Linked DNA regions of Hyalangium gracile. The protein of the gene in region 2 interacts with the protein of the main gene of each other region in a pairwise test. Links are inferred from orthologs where the notes say so. Each region holds a gene or a part of one and is shown on either strand. Other genes may lie near its edges. The genes, in order: ndk and KY572_RS23680.

Evidence for each region.
Region 1: the proteins of KY572_RS23680 (region 2) and ndk interact in binary tests that used the Escherichia coli proteins (3 or more experiments, as listed by UniProt). The link is inferred for Hyalangium gracile from one-to-one orthologs.

The regions. Positions count from the first base shown.
Region 1 is NZ_JAHXBG010000015.1:160,890-171,585, reverse strand. What follows is about bases 4,402-7,085. They hold ndk (nucleoside-diphosphate kinase), read left to right. Parts: upstream 4,402-5,363; coding sequence 5,364-5,807; downstream 5,808-7,085. Other genes in these bases: rlmN (23S rRNA (adenine(2503)-C(2))-methyltransferase RlmN), read left to right, coding at 6,571-7,085; KY572_RS28455 (nuclear transport factor 2 family protein), read right to left, coding at 5,855-6,421; sucD (succinate--CoA ligase subunit alpha), read left to right, coding at 4,424-5,326. Also shown: KY572_RS28485 (chemotaxis protein CheX), read left to right, coding at 1-420; KY572_RS28480 (hypothetical protein), read left to right, coding at 522-1,082; KY572_RS28475 (ATP-binding protein), read left to right, coding at 1,079-3,076; sucC (ADP-forming succinate--CoA ligase subunit beta), read left to right, coding at 3,228-4,388; more of rlmN, read left to right, coding at 7,086-7,716; rpsP (30S ribosomal protein S16), read left to right, coding at 7,795-8,052; KY572_RS28440 (KH domain-containing protein), read left to right, coding at 8,075-8,368; ribosome maturation factor RimM, read left to right, coding at 8,365-8,892; tRNA (guanosine(37)-N1)-methyltransferase TrmD, read left to right, coding at 8,892-9,626; rplS (50S ribosomal protein L19), read left to right, coding at 9,758-10,165; KY572_RS28420 (ATP-binding protein), read left to right, coding at 10,273-10,696. UniProt on the Escherichia coli protein: Major role in the synthesis of nucleoside triphosphates other than ATP. The ATP gamma phosphate is transferred to the NDP beta phosphate via a ping-pong mechanism, using a phosphorylated active-site intermediate.
Region 2 is NZ_JAHXBG010000011.1:238,915-249,724, forward strand. What follows is about bases 3,273-6,070. They hold KY572_RS23680 (5-formyltetrahydrofolate cyclo-ligase), read right to left. Parts: upstream 5,085-6,070; coding sequence 4,461-5,084; downstream 3,273-4,460. Other genes in these bases: tyrS (tyrosine--tRNA ligase), read right to left, coding at 3,273-4,324; KY572_RS47845 (tetratricopeptide repeat protein), read left to right, coding at 5,519-6,070. Also shown: KY572_RS23655 (alpha-2-macroglobulin family protein), read left to right, coding at 1-193; KY572_RS23660 (hypothetical protein), read left to right, coding at 367-696; KY572_RS23665 (hypothetical protein), read right to left, coding at 794-1,789; KY572_RS23670 (EndoU domain-containing protein), read right to left, coding at 1,926-2,963; more of tyrS, read right to left, coding at 3,062-3,272; more of KY572_RS47845, read left to right, coding at 6,071-6,382; KY572_RS23695 (serine/threonine-protein kinase), read left to right, coding at 6,379-7,314; KY572_RS23700 (hypothetical protein), read left to right, coding at 7,456-7,629; KY572_RS23705 (cysteine desulfurase family protein), read right to left, coding at 7,663-8,820; KY572_RS23710 (DHH family phosphoesterase), read right to left, coding at 8,817-9,932; KY572_RS23715 (deoxyribonuclease IV), read right to left, coding at 9,946-10,779; KY572_RS23720 (Fic family protein), read right to left, coding at 10,787-10,810. UniProt on the Escherichia coli protein: Involved in the removal of 5-formyltetrahydrofolate.

The DNA.
Region 1 (10,696 bases), on a different replicon or contig from region 2:
AACATCTTCCAGGCCGCGACGGGTTTGAAGGGCGAGCTGAGCCCGCTCACGCTCACCACCGAGCTGCCTCCGCCTCCCACCTTCGTCGTCAGCATCCAGATCCGGGGGCCCCTGTTCGGGCCGACGATCTGGAGTTTCACCCCCGGGGTTGCCGGGGAGATCACGGCGAGGATGCTCGGTAACGCCAGCTCCCCTCCCTATGACACCGCCGAGGTCAAGGACGCCGTCTCGGAGGTCGCCAACATCGTGGTGGGCAACGCCACCGACGCCCTCCTCAAGGCGGGCTATCCGGTGGATCTGTCTCCACCCAAGGCGGAGTTCGCCACCTCGGCGGAAAAGCTGCTGGAGCGCACGTTGACCGTGTCGCTCAACACCTCGGCGGGTCCGCTCTCGCTGCACCTGGCTCTCCGACAGGCATGATGCCCATGCGCTCCATGGAACGGTCTCGCACGATTTCCGTGGCGTCCCAGAGAGTGGCTCGCTGGTTGGGCCGCGTGTTGGTGGGGGTGTGGATCCCCGCGATGCTCGTTCCCGTCAGCCTGCTCACGGCGGGCCACCTGTTGACGCTGCCAGAGCCCACCTCGGCGGCGGAGCTGACGCGACGGCTCCAGGCCGACGCGGCGCGAGAGGGCCGCCCGGGAGCGGGCTACGTCCTCCACGTGCTCGCCAGCGGGTGTCGCTGCTCGCAGCGGGTGCTCGAGCACCTGCTGCTGCGTGGGCCCCAGCCTTCCTACGCGGAGAAGGTCCTGCTGATCGGCCGCGATGAGGGCATCGGCGAACGGCTCACGGCCCGGGGCTTCGGCTTCGAGAGCATCAGCTCGGAGGAGCTGAAGGCCCGCTATGCCATCGAGGGCGCGCCGCTCATGCTGGTGCTCGGAGACGAGGGGCGGCTGGAGTACTCAGGGGGCTATTCCCGCAGGAGGCAGGGGACGCTGGAGGATGTCGCCATCCTTCGCGCCGTCGAGAGCGGCGGGCGCCCGGGGGCGCTGCCCCTGTATGGCTGCGCGCTCTCCAGAGAGCTTCAGCGAGAGGTGGATCCTCTCGGGCTGAAATACACACCAGAGCCGGAGGCCGCGCCATGATGAGGCGACTGCTGGAGCAGGTCATCCTCCCCGAGGAGATCAGCGACTTCGAGAGAGGCTACCTCCACAAGGTCAATCGGATAGCCCTCTTCTTCTTCCTCGTGCACCCGCCGGTGTTCGCCGGGGTGGCCTTCCTCGCGGAGACCGGGCCCGTGTACGCGCTGGGCCTCTCTGGGTTGGTGCTCGTCGGGCCGCTGCTCGCCTACAAGACCTTCTCGAACCCTCGCCACGTCTCGCTCGTCATGGGCCTGGCCTCGGTGTTCATGGGCGGGCTCCTGGTCCACTTCGGGCAGGGACCGATGGAAATCGAGATGCACTTCTATTTCCTCGTCTCCCTGGCGCTGATGGTGGTGTTCGCCAACCCTCTCGTCATCGTCGTCGCCGCCCTGGCGGTGGTGGCGCACCACCTGCTCTTCTTCCTCATCCTGCCGCGCAGCGTGTTCAACTATCAGGCCTCGCTGTGGGCCGTGGCGGTCCATGCTGTCTTCATCCTGCTGGCGACGGTTGCGGCGTCCTTCGCGGCGCGCGGCTTCTTCCTCAACGTCGTGGGGCTGGAGAAGATCGTCAAGCGGCGGACCCGGCAGCTGGACGCCCGCAACAAGGATCTTCGCTTGATCCTAGACAACGTCGATCAGGGGTTCATGACCGTCAGCGCGAGCGGGAGGGTGGCGCCCGCGTTCTCCCGGATCCTCGAGACCTGGCTGGGGAAGATCCGCGGCGGCATGAGCCTCTGGGAGTACCTGGGGGCCGTGGACCCGGAGCTCGGCCGCGAGCTGGAGGACGCCTGGCCTCTGCTGGGTGACGGGATCGTCGACGCGGACGCGGTGCTCGAGGCCCTTCCCAAGCGGATGCGGCATCAGGGCCGGGAGTTGCTGCTCGGGTTCAAGCCGATCCCGTCGACCGGCAGCTTCCTGGTCGTCGTCTCGGACGTCACCGCTCGGCTGGAGCGCGAGCGGTTCGAGAACGAGCAGCGGGAGCTGATCCACATCTTCCAGGGGCTGAGTCGAGACCGCGTCGGCTTCCTGGAGTTCTTCACCGAGGCGCGAGCGCTGGTCGGAGTGCTCCGCGACTCGTCCCAGGCCCTCTCGGTGGCGGAGACCTACCGCGCCGTGCACACCCTGAAGGCCAATGCGGCGCTCTTCGGGATCACCGGCGTGGCGCGGCTCTGCCAGGAGATGGAAGAGCAGCTCGAGCGCGACCGCGCGCTCAGCGCGAGCGAGCGGGGACGACTGGGCGAGGCCTGGGACGGAGCGGCCTCGAGGATCCTCGGGTTCATCGGGCAAGGGGAGCGCGCGCCGATCTTCGTCGACGCGGACGAGCTGCAGGAGGTCCTCGCCGCCCTCCGCAAGGGGGGCGACCGGGCCGAGATCGCGCAGATGATCGAGTCCTGGAAGGACGAGCCCGCGGCCCAGCGGCTCCACCGGATCGCCGACCAGGCCAGGGCGCTGGCCGACAGGCTGGGCAAGGGACCGATCGAGGTCATCGTCGACTCGGGCCGGCTTCACCTGCCGCAGGGCCCGTGGATGGACTTCTGGGGAAGCTTCGTCCACGTGACCCGGAACGCCGTGGATCACGGTCTGGAGGACCGCGGCGAGCGCGTGGCGCGCGGAAAGGGCCCCAAGGGACAGCTCCGCCTGAAGATGGACTGCGTGTCTGACCAGGTGAGGCTCGTGATCGCCGATGATGGCCGTGGGATCGACTGGGAGTCGGTGCGGGAAGCTGCTCGGGGGATGGGGCTGCCCGCCCAGACGCGGGAGGAGCTGCTGGAGGCGCTCTTCTTCGACGGGCTCTCGACGAAGAAGTCGCCCAACGACATCTCCGGGCGTGGCATCGGGCTGGGCGTCGTCCGGTCCGCATGCCAGCGGATGGGGGGGACGATCCACATCCGCAGCGAGCCAGGGCATGGAACGGAGTTCGAGTTCCGCTTTCCGCGCTCGCTGTGCTCCTCGGTGAGCAGGCCCTGGAGCCTCGAGCCCATGCGGGCCGCCAGTTGATTCTGAAGGGGACCTGGGAAGCACCGCTCATGCCTACATAGGGGGTCGTGTCACCCCAGGCTGGTGAACGTCCTTGCACTCAGGCGCGGATTGCGCGAATACGCAGCCCGCGCTTGACGCCTCAAGCCAAGGCCGTTCACTCGGAGCCTCGATGAAGATCCACGAGTACCAGGGCAAGGAAATCTTCAGGAAGTACGGTGTCCCCACCCCGCGGGGCATCCTCGCGCTGTCTCCCAAGGACGCGGAGGCCGCGGCCAAGGAGCTGGGAACCTCGGTGGTGGTCGTCAAGGCCCAGATCCATGCCGGCGGTCGCGGCAAGGGCGGCGGCGTGAAGCTCGCCAAGAGCCCCGCCGAGGCGAAGGAGCTGGCCAAGGCCATGCTGGGCATGAAGCTGAAGACCATCCAGACCGGGCCCGAGGGCCAGACGGTCCACAAGGTCTACATCGAGGAGGGGCTCGCCATCGCCCAGGAGCTGTACCTGGGCGTGACGCTGGACCGCGCCACCTCGCGCATCACCTTCATGGCCTCCAAGGAAGGCGGCGTGGAGATCGAGGAGGTGGCCGCCAAGCACCCCGAGAAGATCCTCCGCGAGGCGGTGGATCCGGCCGTCGGCTTCCTGGACTTCCAGGGCCGCAAGCTCGCCTTCGGCCTGGGCCTCTCTGGCCCCACGGTGAACAAGTTCGTCCAGTTCTGCTCCGCGCTCTACAAGATGTACATCGAGACGGACTCCTCCCTCGTGGAGATCAACCCGCTGGTCATCCTCAAGGACGGCGGCGTGGTGGCGCTCGACGCGAAGGTGAACTTCGACGAGAACGCCCTCTACCGGCACAAGGATCTGCTGGAGTACCGCGACCTGGCCGAGGAGGAGCCGCGTGAGACGCAGGCCAAGGAGTACGATCTGGCCTACATCGCGCTGGACGGCAACATCGGCTGCATGGTGAACGGCGCGGGCCTGGCCATGGCCACCATGGACACCATCAAGCTGGTGGGCGGCAGCCCGGCCAACTTCCTGGACGTGGGCGGCGGCGCCAGCAAGGAGAAGGTGACGGCGGCCTTCAAGCTGATCCTCGCCGATGCGAACGTGAAGGCGGTGCTGGTCAACATCTTCGGCGGCATCATGAAGTGCGACGTCATCGCCGAGGGCATCATCGCCGCCGCCAAGGAGGTGCAGCTCAAGGTGCCGCTGGTGGTGCGGCTCGAGGGCACCAACGTGGAGAAGGGCAAGGAGCTGCTGCGCAACTCCGGGCTCGCCATCACCCCCGCGGACAACCTGCGCCAGGCCGCCGAGAAGGCCGTGGCCGCGGTCAAGTAGCCCCTCCGTCACCCCGTCTTTACGAGAGTCACCTCATGAGCATCCTCGTCAACGAGAACACGAAGGTCCTCTGCCAGGGCATCACGGGCTCGGCGGGCTCGTTCCACTCCAAGCAGATGCTGGAGTACGGCACGAAGCTGGTGGCCGGCGTCACCCCGGGCAAGGGCGGCACCGACTTCGAGGGCAAGGTCCCCGTCTTCAACTCCGTGGCCGACGCGGTGAAGCAGACGGGCGCCAACACCTCCGTCATCTTCGTCCCGCCGCCGTTCGCCGCGGACTCCATCATGGAGGCCGCTGATGCGGGCGTCGCCCTCATCATCACCATCACCGAGGGCATCCCCGTCAACGACATGGTGCGCGCCAAGCGCTACCTGCAGGGCAAGCCGGGCATTCGCCTCATCGGCCCCAACTGCCCCGGCGTCATCACCCCGGGCGCCAAGTGCAAGATCGGCATCATGCCGGGCCACATCCACAAGCCGGGCCGCATCGGCGTGGTGTCGCGCTCGGGCACGCTGACGTACGAGGCCGTGCACCAGCTCACCCAGCTGGGCCTGGGCCAGAGCACCGCGGTGGGCATCGGCGGTGATCCGGTCAACGGCACGGACTTCATCGACTGCCTCAAGCTGTTCAACGCCGATCCGGAGACGGACGCCGTCATCATGATCGGCGAGATCGGCGGCAGCGCCGAGGAGGCCGCCGCCGAGTACGTGGCGCGCGAGTTCACCAAGCCCATCGCCGGCTTCATCGCGGGCCAGTCCGCGCCTCCGGGCAAGCGCATGGGCCACGCGGGCGCCATCATCTCCGGCGGCAAGGGCACCGCCTCGGAGAAGATCAAGGCCATGGAGGCCGCCGGCTTCCTCATGGCCGCCAGCCCCACGGAGCTGGGCACCACGCTCCAGGAGGCGCTCAAGCGCGGCGCCCCCAAGAAGAACCGCTAGCCGTTCCACCTCTCACTCAAGACACGAGGACCACCACATGGCCATCGAGCGTACGCTTTCCATCATCAAGCCGGACGGGCTGGAGAAGGGCATCATCGGCAAGATCATCTCCAAGTTCGAGGAGAAGGGCCTGAAGCCCGTCGCCATCCGCCTGCAGCACCTGTCCCAGGCGCAGGCCGAGGGCTTCTACGCCGTGCACAAGGCGCGCCCCTTCTTCAAGGATCTGGTCAGCTTCATGATCTCTGGCCCCGTGGTGCTGATGGTGCTGGAGGGTGAGAACGCCGTGGCCGCCAACCGCGAGATCATGGGCGCCACCAACCCGGCCAACGCCGCCCCGGGCACCATCCGCAAGGAGTTCGCCACCAGCATCGACAAGAACACGGTGCACGGCTCGGACAGCCTCGAGAACGCGAAGATCGAGGTCGCCTACTTCTTCCGCGAGACCGAGATCCACTCGTACGAGTACCAGGGCAAGAAGTAGTCCTTCCTGCCCCGATGTCGATGGGACCTACGGCCCGGTGCCCGCGCTCAGGCGCGAGCCCGGGCCGTGCTCTTCTTGCCCCGGGCCGCGCCCTTCGGGGCCTTGGCCGCCCGGACGGTGTTCTTCTTCGCCGGCGCCGCGGCCTTCTTGCCCGCCTTCACGGTGTTCTTCTTCGCCGGGCTCTTCTTGGGGCGGGAGGCGCGCTCGGGGGGCGCGTCCTGGCGGAGGACCTCGCTGATGGCGAAGGTGTCCGCGAAGATGCGCGAGGAGGCGAGCTTGCCGTCCCGCAGCGTCATGACGCTCACGACGTTGTTGGTGGTCGTCTTCCCGGTCTCCCTCGAGCGCAGCTTCTCCTCGACGATGACGACGGCCATGTCCGGCTGCGTGACGATGCCCCTCACCTCGGCGCCGAGAATCTCGAACGCATTGGTCAGGCGCAGCATCAGCGCCGCGCTGTCCTCCGGGCCCCGCGCCTCTCCGCTGAAGGGCAGGTGGGCGGGGTAGGTGGTCCAGAGGTGGTAGTCCGGTGTGACGAGCTCGCGCAGCGCCTCCATGTCGCGCTTCATCGTGAGTTCGAAGGCCTTCTGCACGAGGTGGATGGTTTCCTGGCTCATGAGGTGGGTTGGCTCCTGGACGGCGGGGAAGGGCGGCGGCGCATTCTCCCAATTCGCGGGGCTGCTGGCGACCTGGCGAGCGCGCCTTTGACTTGCCGCCCCCAGATGTGGGAAGGCTCCCCCCTACACCCCTCGTTAGAACCCTGATGATGTCCGAGCCCTCCGTCACCACTCCTGACACCACGCCGCTGCCCGCGCCCGCGCCGGCGAAGCTCGTCGACGTGTCCAGCCTCACGCTGGAGGGACTGACCCGCTTCCTCACCGAGCAGCTGGGCGAGCGCGCCTTCCGCGCCGGGCAGGTCTTCCGCTGGATCCACCAGCGCGGCGTCACCTCGTTCGACGAGATGACGGACCTGTCCAAGGCCCTGCGCCAGAAGCTCAAGGAGCGCGCCGAGATCGTCCCGCTCGAGAAGGATCTCGAGCAGCGCTCGATGGATGGCACCATCAAGTACCGCTTCAAGACGCGCGATGGACGCTACATCGAGTCCGTCTACATGCCCTCCGAGGACCGCAAGACGCTGTGCGTCTCCACCCAGGTGGGCTGCGCCATGGCGTGCTCGTTCTGCATGACGGGCACCCTGGGGCTCAAGCGCAACCTCACCCCCGGAGAGATCGTCGCCCAGGTGCACCGCGTCAACCGCGAGGTGCGCCAGCTCGAGGGCCTGGAGACCTACCGCCCGCTCAGCAACCTGGTGTTCATGGGCATGGGCGAGCCGCTCCACAACTTCGAGAACCTCAAGACGGCGCTCTCCATCCTCCAGTCCGAGGAAGGGCCCAACTTCTCCCACCGCCACATCACCGTCTCCACCGTGGGCCTGGTGCCCATGATCGAGCGCTTCGGCCAGGAGACGGACGTCAAGCTGGCCATCTCGCTCAACGCCAGCACCGACGAGCAGCGCAGCAAGACGATGCCCGTCAACCGCAAGTGGAACATCGCCGCCCTGCTGGAGGCGTGCCGCAAGTTCCCCCTGCGCCAGGGCCGGCGGATTACGTTTGAGTACGTACTATTGAGGGGCTTCAACGACAGCGACGAGGACGCCTACCGGCTCATCGAGCTGCTCAAGGGCATCCCCGCCAAGGTGAACCTCATCCCCTACAACGAGAACCCCGGCCTGGGCTTCCAGACCACCATGGAGGAGCGGGCGGAGGCCTTCCGCGCCATCCTCGCCGAGGGCCACATCGCCGCCTTCATCCGACAGAATCGAGGCCGGGACATCGCCGGCGCCTGTGGGCAGCTCGCCAACCGGGGCGGGCAGGATGCCTCGCAGGCGACGCAAGCTACCGAGCTTCCTTGACAATCCCGAGGCAGGGACGCTAATAGCGCGCCCTCCTACAAATTTTCGTTACCTGCTGTTTTCACTGGAGTCTGTTCAATGGCCGTCGTCCTCCGTCTCGCCCGCGCGGGCGCCAAGAAGAAGCCGTACTACCACGTGGTTGCCACCGACTCCCGGAACCCCCGGGATGGCAAGTTCATCGAGGCCGTGGGGGCCTACGATCCGAACCTGAACCCCCCGAAGGTGGAGTTCAACCAGGAGCGGCTCCAGTACTGGCTGAAGACGGGCGCGACGCCTTCCGAGACGGTGGGCGAGCTCATCAAGCGCGCGGCCAAGGCCACGCCTCCCACGGCCTGATCCCGACCGGATCTGACCGGACGTGGAGCAACTTCTCACTTATCTCGCGCGGGCCCTGGTCGACCAACCAGACCAGGTGGGCCTGCGTGTGTCCGAGGTGGACGGCGCCCGGCTCTATGAGCTGAAGGTCGCTCCCGAGGACGTCGGCAAGGTGATCGGCCGTGACGGGCGGACCGTGAATGCCCTCCGGACGTTGCTGAGCGCCGCCGCCCAGAAGCAAGGGCAGAAGGTCCGCCTCGAGATCCTCGACGATCGGCGCGCGGCGCCCGCCCCGGTGGCGGCTCCCGCGGCGCCTCCCGCCCCCGACGCCCAGTGACGCCCCGGCCTCTCTTGGAGCTGGGCTATGTGGCCCGGGCCCATGGCATCCGGGGCGAGATCGCCGTGCGCCCGTTCGATCCCGGCTCGCAGACGCTCGCGGCCGTGGAGCGCGTGCGCGTGCGCACCCGCGCAGGCCAGGAGCGGGAGCTGCGCATCGAGTCCCTGCGGCCCACGCCCAAGGAGGACATCATCGCCTTCGAGGGAGTGGAGACGCGCGAGGACGCCGAGGGACTGGTCGGCTCCACGGTGTTCGTCTACCGCGAGGATCTGGAGCCTCCCTCCGAGGGCGAGTACTTCCAGGGCGATCTGGTGGGGCTCACCGCCGTGGACGAGGCGGGCCAGGAGCTGGGCAAGGTGGTGGAGCTCTGGGCCACCGGCGAGGTGCCCAACCTCGTCATCCAAGGGCCGGGCAAGCCCGAGCTGATCGTCCCCTTCGCCGATGAGTTCGTCCCCTCCGTGGACGTGCCGGGAGGGCGGATCGTCATCAAGCCGCCCGAGTACGTGGGGGAGGAGGAGGGCTGATGTACCCGGTGGAGATCCTCACGCTCTTCCCTGGGATGGTGTCCGGGTACGTGAGCGAGAGCATCCTCGGCAAGGCGCGAGAGCGGGGCAAGCTGGCCGTCACCGCCACGGACATCCGCGAGTACGCCGAGGGCAAGCACCGCGTCACGGACGACACGCCCTACGGCGGCGGCGCGGGCATGGTGATGAAGGTGGAGCCGCTGGTGGCGGCCATCGAGGCGGCGCGGGCCCGAAACCCGGGCGCGAAGGTGCTGCTGATGAGCCCTCGGGGGCCCACGTTCACCCAGGCCCGGGCGCGCGAGCTCGTCAGCCACGCGCCGGGGCTGATCCTCATCTGCGGCCGGTACGAGGGCGTGGACGAGCGGGTGATGGGGTACCTGGACGGGGAGCTGTCCCTGGGGGACTTCATCCTCACGGGCGGGGAGATCGCGGCGCTGGCGGTGGTGGACGCGGTGGCCCGGCTGCTCCCTGGGGTGCTGGGCAACCAGGCGTCCCACGTCAGCGAGAGCTTCGAGGAGGGGCTGCTGGAGCACCCCCAGTACACCCGGCCGCCCGTGTTCCGGGGCGCGGAGGTGCCCGCGGTGCTCCAGTCCGGGGATCACGCCCGGATTGCCCGCTGGAGGCGCTGGAAGGCCCTGATGCTCACCCGGGAGCGCCGGCCGGACCTCTTCGCCCGCCTGGAGCTCGGGCCAGCGGACCAGAAGCTGCTGAACCTGAGGGAGGAAGACCTGTAGCGCCGGGGTTGGACTCCGGGACGGGCAGGGCGAAACACAGGACGATCTGCGGACTTGTCCGACTCGCCTCTCTCTGCTACTAGGCCCCCCTCTTACTGGTCTTTCGCACCACAAGATTTCTGGAGTCCGTCATGCGTCACAGCGCCATCGAGTACGTCGAAGCCAAGCACCTGCGCAAGGAGCTGGTCGACTTCCGGACCGGCGACTCGGTTCGAGTTCACTGGAAGGTGAAGGAGGGTGAGAAGGAGCGCGTCCAGGCTTTCGAGGGCGTCGTCATCCGCAAGAAGAAGGGCAACAACCGCGCCAGCTTCACCGTGCGCAAGGTGTCCTTCGGCGTCGGCGTGGAGCGCATCTTCCCGCTGCACAGCCCCCGCTACGAGAAGATCGAGGTCCTCTCGCGCGGCAGCGTGAACCGCAACCGCCTCTTCTACCTCCGCGACCTCAAGGGCAAGGCCTCCCGCGTGGACGTGCAGGAGGACAACACCCCGGCGCCGTCCGCCGAGGGCAAGAAGGCCACCAAGCCCGCCGCCGGGGCCTAGTCGGCCGGGGTCCTCACGGCCCCACGTCACAGCCTTTCGCGGTACCGAGAGGAGTGTCCGTTCCAGGACGCTCCTCTCTGCTTTTGTGCGCTAGAATGGGGCCGCGCATGCACTTCACCGAGGTCGCCGTCCAGAACGTCCGGGGCTTCTCCCCGCAGGGCCGCTTCCCCTTCAAGCAGGGCTTCCTCGTCCTCAAGCCGCCCGGTGGTGAGATCAGCCCGCTGGCGGCGCTCTCGCTGGCGCTCCTGTATGCCGATGGGCGCGGCGAGGACGCCCGGTTCGCGGCACAGGGCCAGAAGGCCGCCAAGGCGGCCCTCACCCTGGTGGGCCAGGACAACCTCACCTACCGCCTGCTGCGGGATCTGGGCGGGGTGGGGACGCTGCACAAGCAGACGGCGCCGGGCCAACCGCCGGAGCTGGTGTCCCAGGACTCGACGGAGATCGCCCAGTTCCTGCGAGCGCAGGTGGGCCTGCCGTCGCGCACGGCCTGGGAGCACGTGTACTCGCTGACGCCCGGGCAGATGCCCTCAC
Region 2 (10,810 bases):
GACGCGGGACTCGGGGACGAACTTCTTCTTCGAGTGGCTGCCGGCGGGCGAGTACACCTTCAAGTACCGGCTGCGAGCGAACATGGCGGGCACGTTCCGGGTGGGCCCCGCGACGGTGCAGTCCATGTACGCGCCCGAGTTCACGGCCTACTCCACGGGCGCGGTGCTCACCGTGGGCAGCGCCCGGCCCTGACCGGAGAGTCTCCGCTGCCGGGCGAGCGGAGAATGTCCTCGGGTGCCTCCCTGCTGCCAGGGCTCTCGCGCCGAGCCCTGGTTGCCTCCCCTGGGTGGATCCTCGGCCCTTGTCCGAAGGTCCGAGCCACCCAAGGTTTGTGCTGGGACGCATCAACCTGGGGATGTAGGACCATGTTCAAGCGGATGATGGTGGTGAGCGCGGTCGCTTCCGCGCTGGTGCTCGCGGGCTGTCGGGATCAGGCTGGCAGCCAGTACGGCGGTCAGGCGGATCAGACTCAGGGCACCGGCGGCGCGGGATCGACGGACCAGACGCAGGGCACGGGCGGCGCGGGCCAGGGCACCGGTGACACCGGCTCGAGCGGAAGCGTGGGCAGCGGCTCGGAGACCGGCGCGACGCAGGGCGCGGGGGGAGGCTCGTCGGGCAACCAGGGCGGCCTGGGGAACTCCGACTCGACGGACATCCAGAATGACGTCGGCGGCCAGGACAACACCCAGCGCTAGCCGGGCGAGCGAAAGCTCCTGACACGACAGAGCCCGAGGCCAGCAAGCGCCTCGGGCTCCAGGCAGCGGCGAGCAGGCTCACCCGCTCGCATGTGGCTCAGATCTCGTAGGCCTGCTGCTCGAAGACGATGACCTTGTGCGACTGCGGGAACAGGATGATGAACAGGCTGTCCCAGTGGTCCCCGTTCGGGCCCGTCTGGTAGGTCCGGTAGTAGCGCCTCACCTGCACGTTCTCCGTGCCGTTGCCGTACGTCGAGAGCAGGGTGGCGGGCAGCGGGTGGTAGACGGAGTACACGGCCGACGAGAAGTCCGCGTACGTGAGCGCCGTCAAGGTGCCGTAGTACTCGTAGCGCCACCACTCACCCACCATCTCCAGCGCCTCATGGCTCGCCTGCTCGAGCGTCGTCTCCCCCGCGTACGGCCAGCCGAAGTCATAGCGGTGCAGGATCGCGTGGACGCCGTCCCGCTGGTTGCCCGTGTTCACTTGCGCCTGCAACTGCGCGCTGATGGGCTCCTCCACCAGCACGATCTGATAGCCGCCCGGCGCCGGAGGAGGCGGCTGCGGCACGCACGCGAAGCCCATGCAGTCCACCTGGAGCCGGAACTGCTTGCCCGCGCCGTTGGCCGAGCTCACCACCGCGAGGTACTCGCCGCTCTGCGCCAGCGTCACCAGGGTGATCCGGCTCAGCGTGCCGTAGCCTGCATCGTCGTCCACCTTCACCGGCGTGGTGCCGTAGCTCCCGTTGGCGTCCTTCGGGCCGTACAGGAACAGGCTCGTGTCCAGGTACATGGAGCTGCCCAGGTGCGTGACGTCCAGCTTGAGCTGCGAGTTCGCCGGCACCTGCACGGTGAAGGAGTAGTACTGCGGGTTGGACGTGAAGGACGCCTGCGCCGCGCCCCCTACCGCCACCGGGCCCACGTACGTCGTGCTGTCCAGGATGTTCCCGCTGGCCGGCGTCGGCGGCGGGGCCAGCACGGCCTGCGAGCGCTCGCCGACCTTCTCCGCCGGCTCGTTCTCGGCCACTCCGCCGCAGGCGCCCAGCAGGCCCAGCGACAGCATCCACAGCAACGCGTTCTTCCACGTCTGGCGCATCGTCTCGTCCTCTCGTCAGGGGACGGAGCCCAGGCCTCATCGCCCAGGGCCTCCGTCCGGAAAACGGCACGCCCTGTAGCGTTGTAACTCTAGCAATTCAAGTAAAGATGGTGTTTCAGCCCGAGCGGATCCGAAGCTACTCCGCGCAGGTGGGGCGATCGTTCGTGGGGTAGAAGGTGGCGATGCCGTAGGTGCCGTTGCGGGTGCCGCAGTGGATCTGCCACGCGGTGCCACCCAGGTCCGGCGCGGAGTACACGCCGCCCTCCTTCTTCGCGCCGTCCCGCGCGCAGCAGCGTACGAAGGCCCGTGTCGCCAGGGCCGCGACGCTCACCGCATCCTGCGAGCGAGAGAACCCGCCGATCTTCTTCACCCCGCAGGACCACGGGGCCACGCCGTGGAAGGAGATGAGGTACTGGTCGCCGCTCACCGCGCTGTTGCCGCGGGCCGGGCCGTCGTAGCAGAGCTTCCCCTCGGCCTCGAGCTGCGCGTACCGCGCCTGGTAGTGCAGGCCACCGATGGGGCCACGCAGCCAGTCGTCGCCGCAGAAGACGTGGGTGAAGGCGTTGCGCGGGCCCGTGCTCACCCAGAGGCTCGTGAGCCACTCGAGGTTGGCCTGCTTCGCGCCCGCTCTCGTCCGCGAGCGCCCGGCCGCCGCCAGCGCCTTCTGGATGCGCGGGTCGTCATAGTGGTTGGAGAAGAAGCGCTGCACGTCCCCGGCACTCACGGACACATCCGGCCGAGCGGGGCACAGCGCGAGGATCTCCCGGTCCACGGCGGACAGGGCAGGGGGCTTGGAGAACAGGGGCGGGTTGCCACACGTCGTCGCGCACCCCGAGGCCAGCTTCGCCACCGCGGGGATCACCTCGGCCTGCTGCTGCCTGTCCGCCTTCACGAGCTCCGTCGCGCTCGGCGCGGCCTGGACCGCCGTCTCCGCGGCGCCGTCACACAGCACCCAGCCCTCGGCCTTGGGGCCCTGCAGCTTGCACCACTTGCGCCCGGGCCCTCCCTTCTTGAGGAGCGGGTAGGAGGTGTCGGGCTCGACGACGAAGACGACCTTCTTCGACTCGGGCTGATCCACCGCCTCCACGCGGGTGTCGGAGACGAAGGCCCCGGAGCCCGCCAGCGAGCTCAGAGGAAGGAGCAGGGTCAACAGGAGGGGAAGCAGACGAGACATGGCGCCCGGAGCATACCGTGAGAGGTCTGGAGCCCCCACGACAGCGAGGGCTCGCAGGCTTGGACCCTCCGCCGGGCGCGCTTATTCACCGGTGCCCGCTACGCCAGCTTCACCTTCGCGGCCTTCAGCTTGCCCACCTGCACCAGGTACTCGCCGGCGGGCAGCTCGTGCTTCGGATCGGTGATCTTCTCCCCGTTCACGCGCACGCCGCCCTGGGCCATCAGCTTGCGCGCCTCCGTCGCGGAGGCCACCAGCTTCGTCTCGGGCAGCACCTTCGTCAGCGGCAGCTTCGGCGCCCCCGCCAGCGACACCTCGGTCAGCGGCAGGCTCTCGGTGTCCAGCTCCTTCTTCGCGAAGCGCGCCTCGAAGTCCGCCGCCGCCTTCTTCGCGGCCTCCTCGCCCTGGAAGCGCGCCGCGATCTCCTGCGCGAACGCCACCTTCGCCGCCTTCGGGTGCGTCTGCCCCGACTGCACCGACTCGCGCAGCGCCTGCACTTCCTTCATCGGCTTGGACGAGAGCAGCTCGTAGTAGCGCCACATCAGATCGTCCGTGATGCTCATCAGCTTGCCGAAGATCTGCTCGGCCCGCTCGTCCACGCCCACGTAGTTGTCCAGGCTCTTGGACATCTTGTCGCCGACGATCTTCCCCTCGATCAGCTTCGCGTCCAGGCCCTCCAGGATGGGGCCCGTCATGATCACCTGCGGCTCCAGCCCCTGCTCCTTCATGAGCTGCCGGCCCACCAGCAGGTTGAAGAGCTGATCGGTGGCGCCCAGCTCCACGTCCGCCTTCAGCGCCACCGAGTCGTAGCCCTGCAGCAGCGGGTACAGGAACTCGTGGATGGAGATGGAGCGATTCTCCCGGAAGCGCTTCTTGAAGTCGTCGCGCTCCAGCATGCGCTGCACCGAGTAGCGCGACGCCACCCGGATCATCCCCTCCGTGCCCAGCGCGTCGAGCCACTCGGAGTTGAAGCGCACCTGCGTCTTCTCGGCGTCCAGCACCTTGAAGACCTGCTTCTTGTACGTCTCCGCGTTGGCCTTCACCTCGTCGCGCGAGAGGGGAGGCCGCGTCGTGTTCTTCCCCGACGGGTCGCCGATGAGCGCCGTGAAGTCACCGATCAGGAACACCACCGTGTGGCCGAACTCCTGGAAGCGCCGCATGCGCGTCAGCAGCAGCGAGTGCCCCAGGTGCAGATCCGGTCGCGTCGGGTCGAACCCCGCCTTGATGAGGAGCGGCTTGCCCTCCTTGTAGGAGCGCTCGAGCTTCTTCTTGAGCTCCTCGGCCACCTGGAGGTCCACGGTGCCTCGGGTCACTTCCTCGAACTGCTCTTCCGGAGTCGCCTTGCGCAGCAGATCCTGGCTCATAGCGCGGGGCACGTTATCCGAAAGTGCCCTCGGCGCGAGGCTCTTCTCTTCGTGCGTCAGGTAGCCGGCGCCAAGGAAGGAGCGGACGCACGGCCAGGAGCCCTGGCCGGTCCACTCCCTCCCATGAAGAGGTGCTTCAAGTGTCCAGGAAGTCCCAGTCGCGGTACAGGCCGCGCAGCGACTCGGACTCGGTGACGACCAGGTCCATGTCCACGTCGTCCCCGTTCGTCGGCATGCCCGGGACGATCTGGTCGCTGAACGCCAGGCCCACCCGCCGGCTGCGTGCCGAGGCCGCGCGCAAGGTGGCGTCGTAGTAGCCACCGCCGCGCCCCAGGCGCTTGCCGTCCCGGGTGAAGCCCAGCCCCGGCACCACGAACAGGTCGATCTGGTCCACCGGGATCAGATCCGAGGAGTTGGAGGGCTCACGCACCCCCAACCGCCCCGGCTCCAGCTCCGCCTCGGACTTGATCGCCCTGAAGGACAGGATGCGCCCGTGCACATGGGACAGCGGGTAGCAGACGATCTTCTCGTCCTGCAGCGCCGCGATCAAAATGTCCCTTGTGGGCACTTCCCCCCGGATGGGGGCATACAGCGCCACCGTCCTCGCCTTCTGATAGTAGGGCGAAGCCAGGAATCGAGACTGCACCTTCAACCCACGCCCATCGATGAGGTCTGGCGTCATCGCCTTGCGCCGTGCCGTCAACTCCTCGCGCAAGGACTGCTTCCGCGCCGCCTCGTCTGCCGCCACCGTCTCGCTCACCGCCGCCGCTCCACAGAAAAAGTCCCCCGCCGCATGGCCGTGTGCCTAGCGTCCATTGAACCCTAAAAAGCCAGGTGGGGACCAAAGTCATGGCTCCGTAGGCTTCCCTCTGCTCCGCGAGGAGGAGGGCTTGCGCATGGCGCCCGAAACGGACCCCGTGATGGACGTATCGGTTCGAATTTCTGCTGGGCATCACGCGCCCCGCAGGGGACAGCCCTTGAACACCTGAAATCGGTCTCTAAGTCCTCAAAGTTGCTGAAGAAACTGCGGAATATCCGGATGAAATGATAAGGACGGCCCCCGGTCGGGTCAAGGTGTCCCGCACGCGTTTACAACGTTGCCGCCGGCCCCCTATGATGCGCCGGCCCTAGCTCCCGATGGCGCCCGTGCATCTGACAACAGGCCTCGCGCTGGCCCTTTTCCTGCTTCCTGGCTTGGCCGCGGCGGATCGTCCGGTCCTGTCGGGCAGGTTCCAGGCGGAGGCCTATGCCACGCTGGAGCTGAAGACCGAGGGCGATCACGTCACCGGTCATGTCGTCCATGGCGGCGACTGCCGCTTCGACGCCCAGCGCGAGGTGCTGGTGGGCTCGTTCGAGGGCTCGGTGCTGGTGGCGCGGCTGACGCTCTGCCAGAAGGGCGACCTGTGCCCGCCGGATCAGACCTACACCGTGCTGGGTTTCTATAACGAGGAGGACAGCTCGGTGGTGGCGCACGTGCGCCTGAGCCCGGGGTGTACCTCGCAGGCGGTGCAGAAGTCCGGGCGCTTCGTCCTCACGCCCGTGGGCAAGGAGGGCTCCCGAGGGCCCGGCGGCGAGCACTGGCCCGATCCTGGAGGCATGAACATCCAGGAGGCGGCGAAGGAGGCCAGCAAGCTCGGCCAGCAGTTCTACAAGCAGAGCAAGTGGGGCGAGGCCGCCGCCCAGTTCCGGCAGAGCATCGAGATCGATCCGGGAGACGAGAACTGGCCCGCGTACCTGGGCCTGGGCTCCAGCCTGCTCAAGCAGAACAAGACGGTCCAGGCCATCAAGGAGCTGGACAAGGCGCACCGGGCCCGGCCGCAGAACAGCTTCATCCTCTACATGCTCGGCTCCGCGCACGCGCAGAAGCGCGACAAGCCCAAGGCCATGGACTACCTGCGCAGCGCGGTGAAGATGGGGTTCGATCTCAGCAGCTATGTCGAGACCGACCCGGACCTGACGCGCGTGATGAACCTCGATCCCCAGTTCAAGGAACTGCTGAAGAGCTCCCGCGAGAAGAACGCTCGCGGCCCGGCAGCCAGCGGAACCCCGAACCCGTGAGCACCCCTGTGACGCCGCGGCCGACCCGGGTCTTCGGCAACTATGAACTCCAGGCCCCGCTGGGCAAGGGGGGCATGGCCGAGGTGTTCCGGGCGCGCGTGCTGTCCGGGCGCTACGAGGGCTGGAACGTGGCCGTCAAAAGGCTGCTGCCCTCGCTCACCGGCGATCCGTCCTCCGTGGAGAGCTTCATCCGCGAGGCGGACCTGTCCACCCAGCTGGACCACCCCAACATCGTGAAGGTGTTGGACGTGGGCATCGCCGAGGGCACCTACTACATCGTCATGGAGCTGGTGGACGGCAGGGACCTGGCCCAGATCCTCCGCCGCTGCAAGCAGCGCGGCATTCCCCTGCCGCTCGACTTCGCGGTGTACCTGGGCAAGGTGCTGCTCGAGGCGCTCGCCTACGCGCACACGGCCACCGACTCGCGCGGCGCGCCGCTGGGCATCGTCCACTGCGATGTGTCCCCCTCCAACCTGTTCATCTCCCGGCTGGGGGAGATCAAGCTGGGCGACTTCGGCGTGGCGCGCGTGTTCGTGGACGGCTCGCGCGAGGGCGGCGAGGTGCTGGGCAAGCCCTACTACCTGAGCCCCGAGTCGTTGCGCGGCATCGTCACGCCGGAGGCGGACCTGTGGGCCGCCACGGTGGTGCTCTACGAGCTGCTGACGCTGGAGCGCCCCTTCACGGGCAACACGCCGGAGGAGGTCTTCTTCAACATCCGGCACCGGCGGTATCGGCCCATCCACGCGTTCCGCCCGGACGTCCCCGAGCTGCTCGAGGAGCTCATCTCCCGGGGCTTCGCCGCGCGCATCCAGGATCGCTTCCCCACGGCGGAGGCCTACGCCCAGGCGCTCACGCCGCACTACGACGAGCTGGTGGGCACGCCGCTGGCCATCGCCGCGGTGGTGCGCGGCCTCTTCGGCACCAGCGACTGAGGCCGTCAGCTCGCTCACCCGGCGGCGCGGGAAGGCCTCGCTGACTCGCACGGGCCGCCGCCCGGCGCGGAGGGCTCCGAGCCTGTCCCGTGTCGGGTGTCGAGCTTTCCTCCAGTTCGTCCACCGCGAGAGGAGGATGTGATGGCCATCCAGGAGAAGGAGCGCAGGGAGCAGGAGAAGCCACGTGAGGCCGGCGCGGGCCAGGAGCCGGCGGAGAAGAAGTCGGACAACGCGGACCAGGCCAAGGAGGGGATGCCCGGCTACGGCCAGCCTCCCGATGAGAGCCGCAAGAAGCTGCCCGAGCAGGACTGGTAGCAGGGCAGGGGAGGGGGACAGGCTGGCGTCGCGCTACGCCAGGTCCTGCGCCGCCAGGGCCCGCGCGCGAGGCACGTGCGTCTGGAGCGCCGCCACGACGCGCTCCACCTCCGCCTCGGTGGTGCCAGGGCCGAGCGAGAAGCGCAGCGAGCCGTGTGCCTGCGCGGGCGTGAGCCCCATGGCCAGCAGCACGTGCGAGGGGTTGAGGGTGCCCGAGGCGCACGCCGCTCCCGAGGAGACGCAGATGCCCTCCAGGTCCAGCGCGATGAGCAGCGCCTCGCCGTCCGCGCCGTGGAAGTGGAGGTTGCTGGTGTTGGGCACCCGCGGAGCCCCTCCGCCGTTGACGGTGACGTCCGGGATGCGCGCGTGCACCTCGCGCTCGAAGGTGTCCCGGAGCGTGCCCAGCCGTGCGGCGGTGGCCTCCTGCTCCGCCTGGGCCAGCTCCAGCGCCAGGGCGAACGCCTCCGCATAGGGAACGTTCTGCGTCCCTCCGCGCAGCCCCGCCTCCTGGTGCCCCGGCGTGAGCGCCTGCACGGCCACGCCCTTGCGCACCACCAGCACGCCCGCCCCCGCGGGGCCGCCGAACTTGTGGGCCGAGAGCGCCAGCAGATCCGCGTCCACCTCGCGCAGGCTCAGCGGCGCCTTCCCCGCCACCTGCACCGCGTCCGTGTGGAAGAGGATGCCACGCTGGCGACACGCGCGAGCCACCTCCGCCGCCGGCTGCACCACCCCCGTCTCGTTGTTGGCCCACTGCAGCGAGCAGAGCGCCGTGGCCGGCGTGAGCGCGTCCAGCACCGCCTCGGCTCGCACGCGGCCGTCCGCGCCGGGCTTCAGCCGCACCACCTCCGCGCCCTGCTTCTCCAGCTGCGTCAGCGCCGTCAGCACCGCCGGGTGCTCGAGGGCGGAGGTGACGATGCGGCGGCGGTTCGGATCCGGGCGCGCGAGGAAGGCGCCCTTGATGGCCAGCGCGTCCGCCTCGGAGCCGGAGCCGGTGAAGCACACCTCCTTCGGCTCGCAGCCCAGCACCCGCGCCACGCGCGAGCGCGCCGAGTCCAGCCGCCCCCGCGCCTCTCGCCCGGCCTGATGCACGCTCGAGGCATTGCCGAAGCCGCCCTGCGTGAAGGCGCGCGCCAGCCCCCGCGCCACCTCCGGCCGCAGCGGCGCGGCCGCGTTGTAGTCCCAGTAGATCACGCGTCCTGCGCGGACAGCAGGGACACGGGCCGCTCGTCCGCCACGCCGAACGCCGCCAGGAAGCGCCCCACCAGCTCACGCTTGAGCGTCCGGCGCTGGTTGGCGCGCCCCGACAGCGGCATCCGCGCCCCCGCCATGCTGCCGTGCCCTCCCGAGGAGCCGCCGTAGTCCGCGCAGATCTCCCGGATCAACCGGCCCGCGTTCATCCGGCGATCCTTCACTCGCAGGGACACGTAGAGCTGGTTGCGGTACGTGCCGTACGCCAGCGACCACTTCATCCCCTCGAGGAACATCATCCGCTCGGCCACCTCCGCCACCATGTCCGGGGAGTACACCTCCTCCAGGTCCGTGACGATCGCGGTGCCGTACACCTTCGCCTTCTCGATGGCCGTGTGGTGGAGCTGGAAGTAGCGCGCCGGCAGCTCCGGGTGCTCGATCTGCCCCAGCAGGTGCTTGTCACAGCGCGGGAAGAGCCACAGGTAGCTGTCCACGTCCGTCTGGGTCGTCTCGCGGCCCAGATCCCGCGTGTCCGCCTTGATGCCGTAGAACAGCCCCGTGGCCACCTCCACGGAGGGCTCCAGCCGCGCCGCGCGCAGGTACTCCACCAGCATCGTCGAGGTGGCGCCGAAGTCCCCGCCCACGTCCGCGAACGGCGCCTGCAGGCTCTCCTCGCGCACCGGGTGGTGATCGATCACGATGTCCGCCCGCAGCCGCGCCGGCAGCGAGTGGTTGCCCACCGGCGGCTGCGTGTCCACCAGCCCGAAGAGATCGTACGTGTCGAAGTCGATCTGCGACACGTGCGACACCGGCAGCCGCAGCACCCGCACGAAGGCGATGTTCTCCGCTCGCCCGATGATGCCACCGTAGCCCACGCGGGCTTCCATTCCCGTACGGCGCTCCAGGATGTGCGCCAAGGTGACTGCGGCAGCCAGGGAGTCGGGATCCGGGTTGTCGTGGGTGAGGATGAGCGCCTTCTTCCTCCCTCGGGCCACACGCAGCAGTCGCTCCAGCTTGTCCCGAGCAGGGAGCTGGGCAATCCGCGGTGACGGGGGCTCCGCACCCTCCCCGGTGGAGGGGGAGCGGCGCGTGTTGGCGGACGGTGTGCCAGGCATGAGTTCTCTTCTTCTACCGTCCCCGGCGGAGGGATTCGAGGAGCCGGATGGCTTCGGCATAACGCTCGGGGAACGGAGTCTCCAGTACTCCAATGGTGTTGACGAACCGCGGATCATTCACGAGGCAGCGGAAGGCCACTCGCCCGATTGCACCCTTGCCCACCTCTTCGTGCCGGTCCACCCGACAGCCGAGCGGCTTCTTGCAGTCGTTCAGGTGGAAGCAGCCTACCCGCTTCAGGCCCACCGTGGCGTCGCATTCAGCCATCACCGCCTCGTAGCCCTTCTCGGTGGACAGATCGTACCCGGCGGCGAACAGGTGGCAGGTGTCCAGACACACCCCGAGCCTGTCCTCGCGCGCCACCTGGGAGAGGATCTCCGCCAGGTGCCAGAAGCGCCACCCCAGGCAGTGGCCCTGGCCGGCGGTGCTCTCCAGGCACAGGCGCGCCCGGAAGCGCGGCGTGCGGCGGTGCACCTCGTCGATCGCCTCCGCGATCAGCCTCAGCCCGCGCCGCTCGTCCGGGTGGGCGCCCGGGTGGATGACGAGCAAGGAGATCCCCAGCCGCTCGCACCGCGTGAGCTCCTCCGTCACGCACGCCAGCGAGCGCTCGCGCAGCGCCGGATCCTCCGAGCCCAGGTTCACCAGGTAGCTGCCATGCGCGATGGAGGGCAGGCCCGTGCGACGGGCCTCGGCGCGGAAGGCGCGGCGCTCGGTGTCGGTGAGCGAAGGCGCGCTCCAGCCGCGCGCGTTCTTCGTGAAGATCTGCAGGGAGCGGGCGCCGTGCTCCTCGGCGCGGGCGAAGGCCTGGCTCACGCCTCCAGCAATGGACTCGTGAGCCCCGATCAGCACGGCGACGCTAGTTGATGGCCTTGTAGCGCCG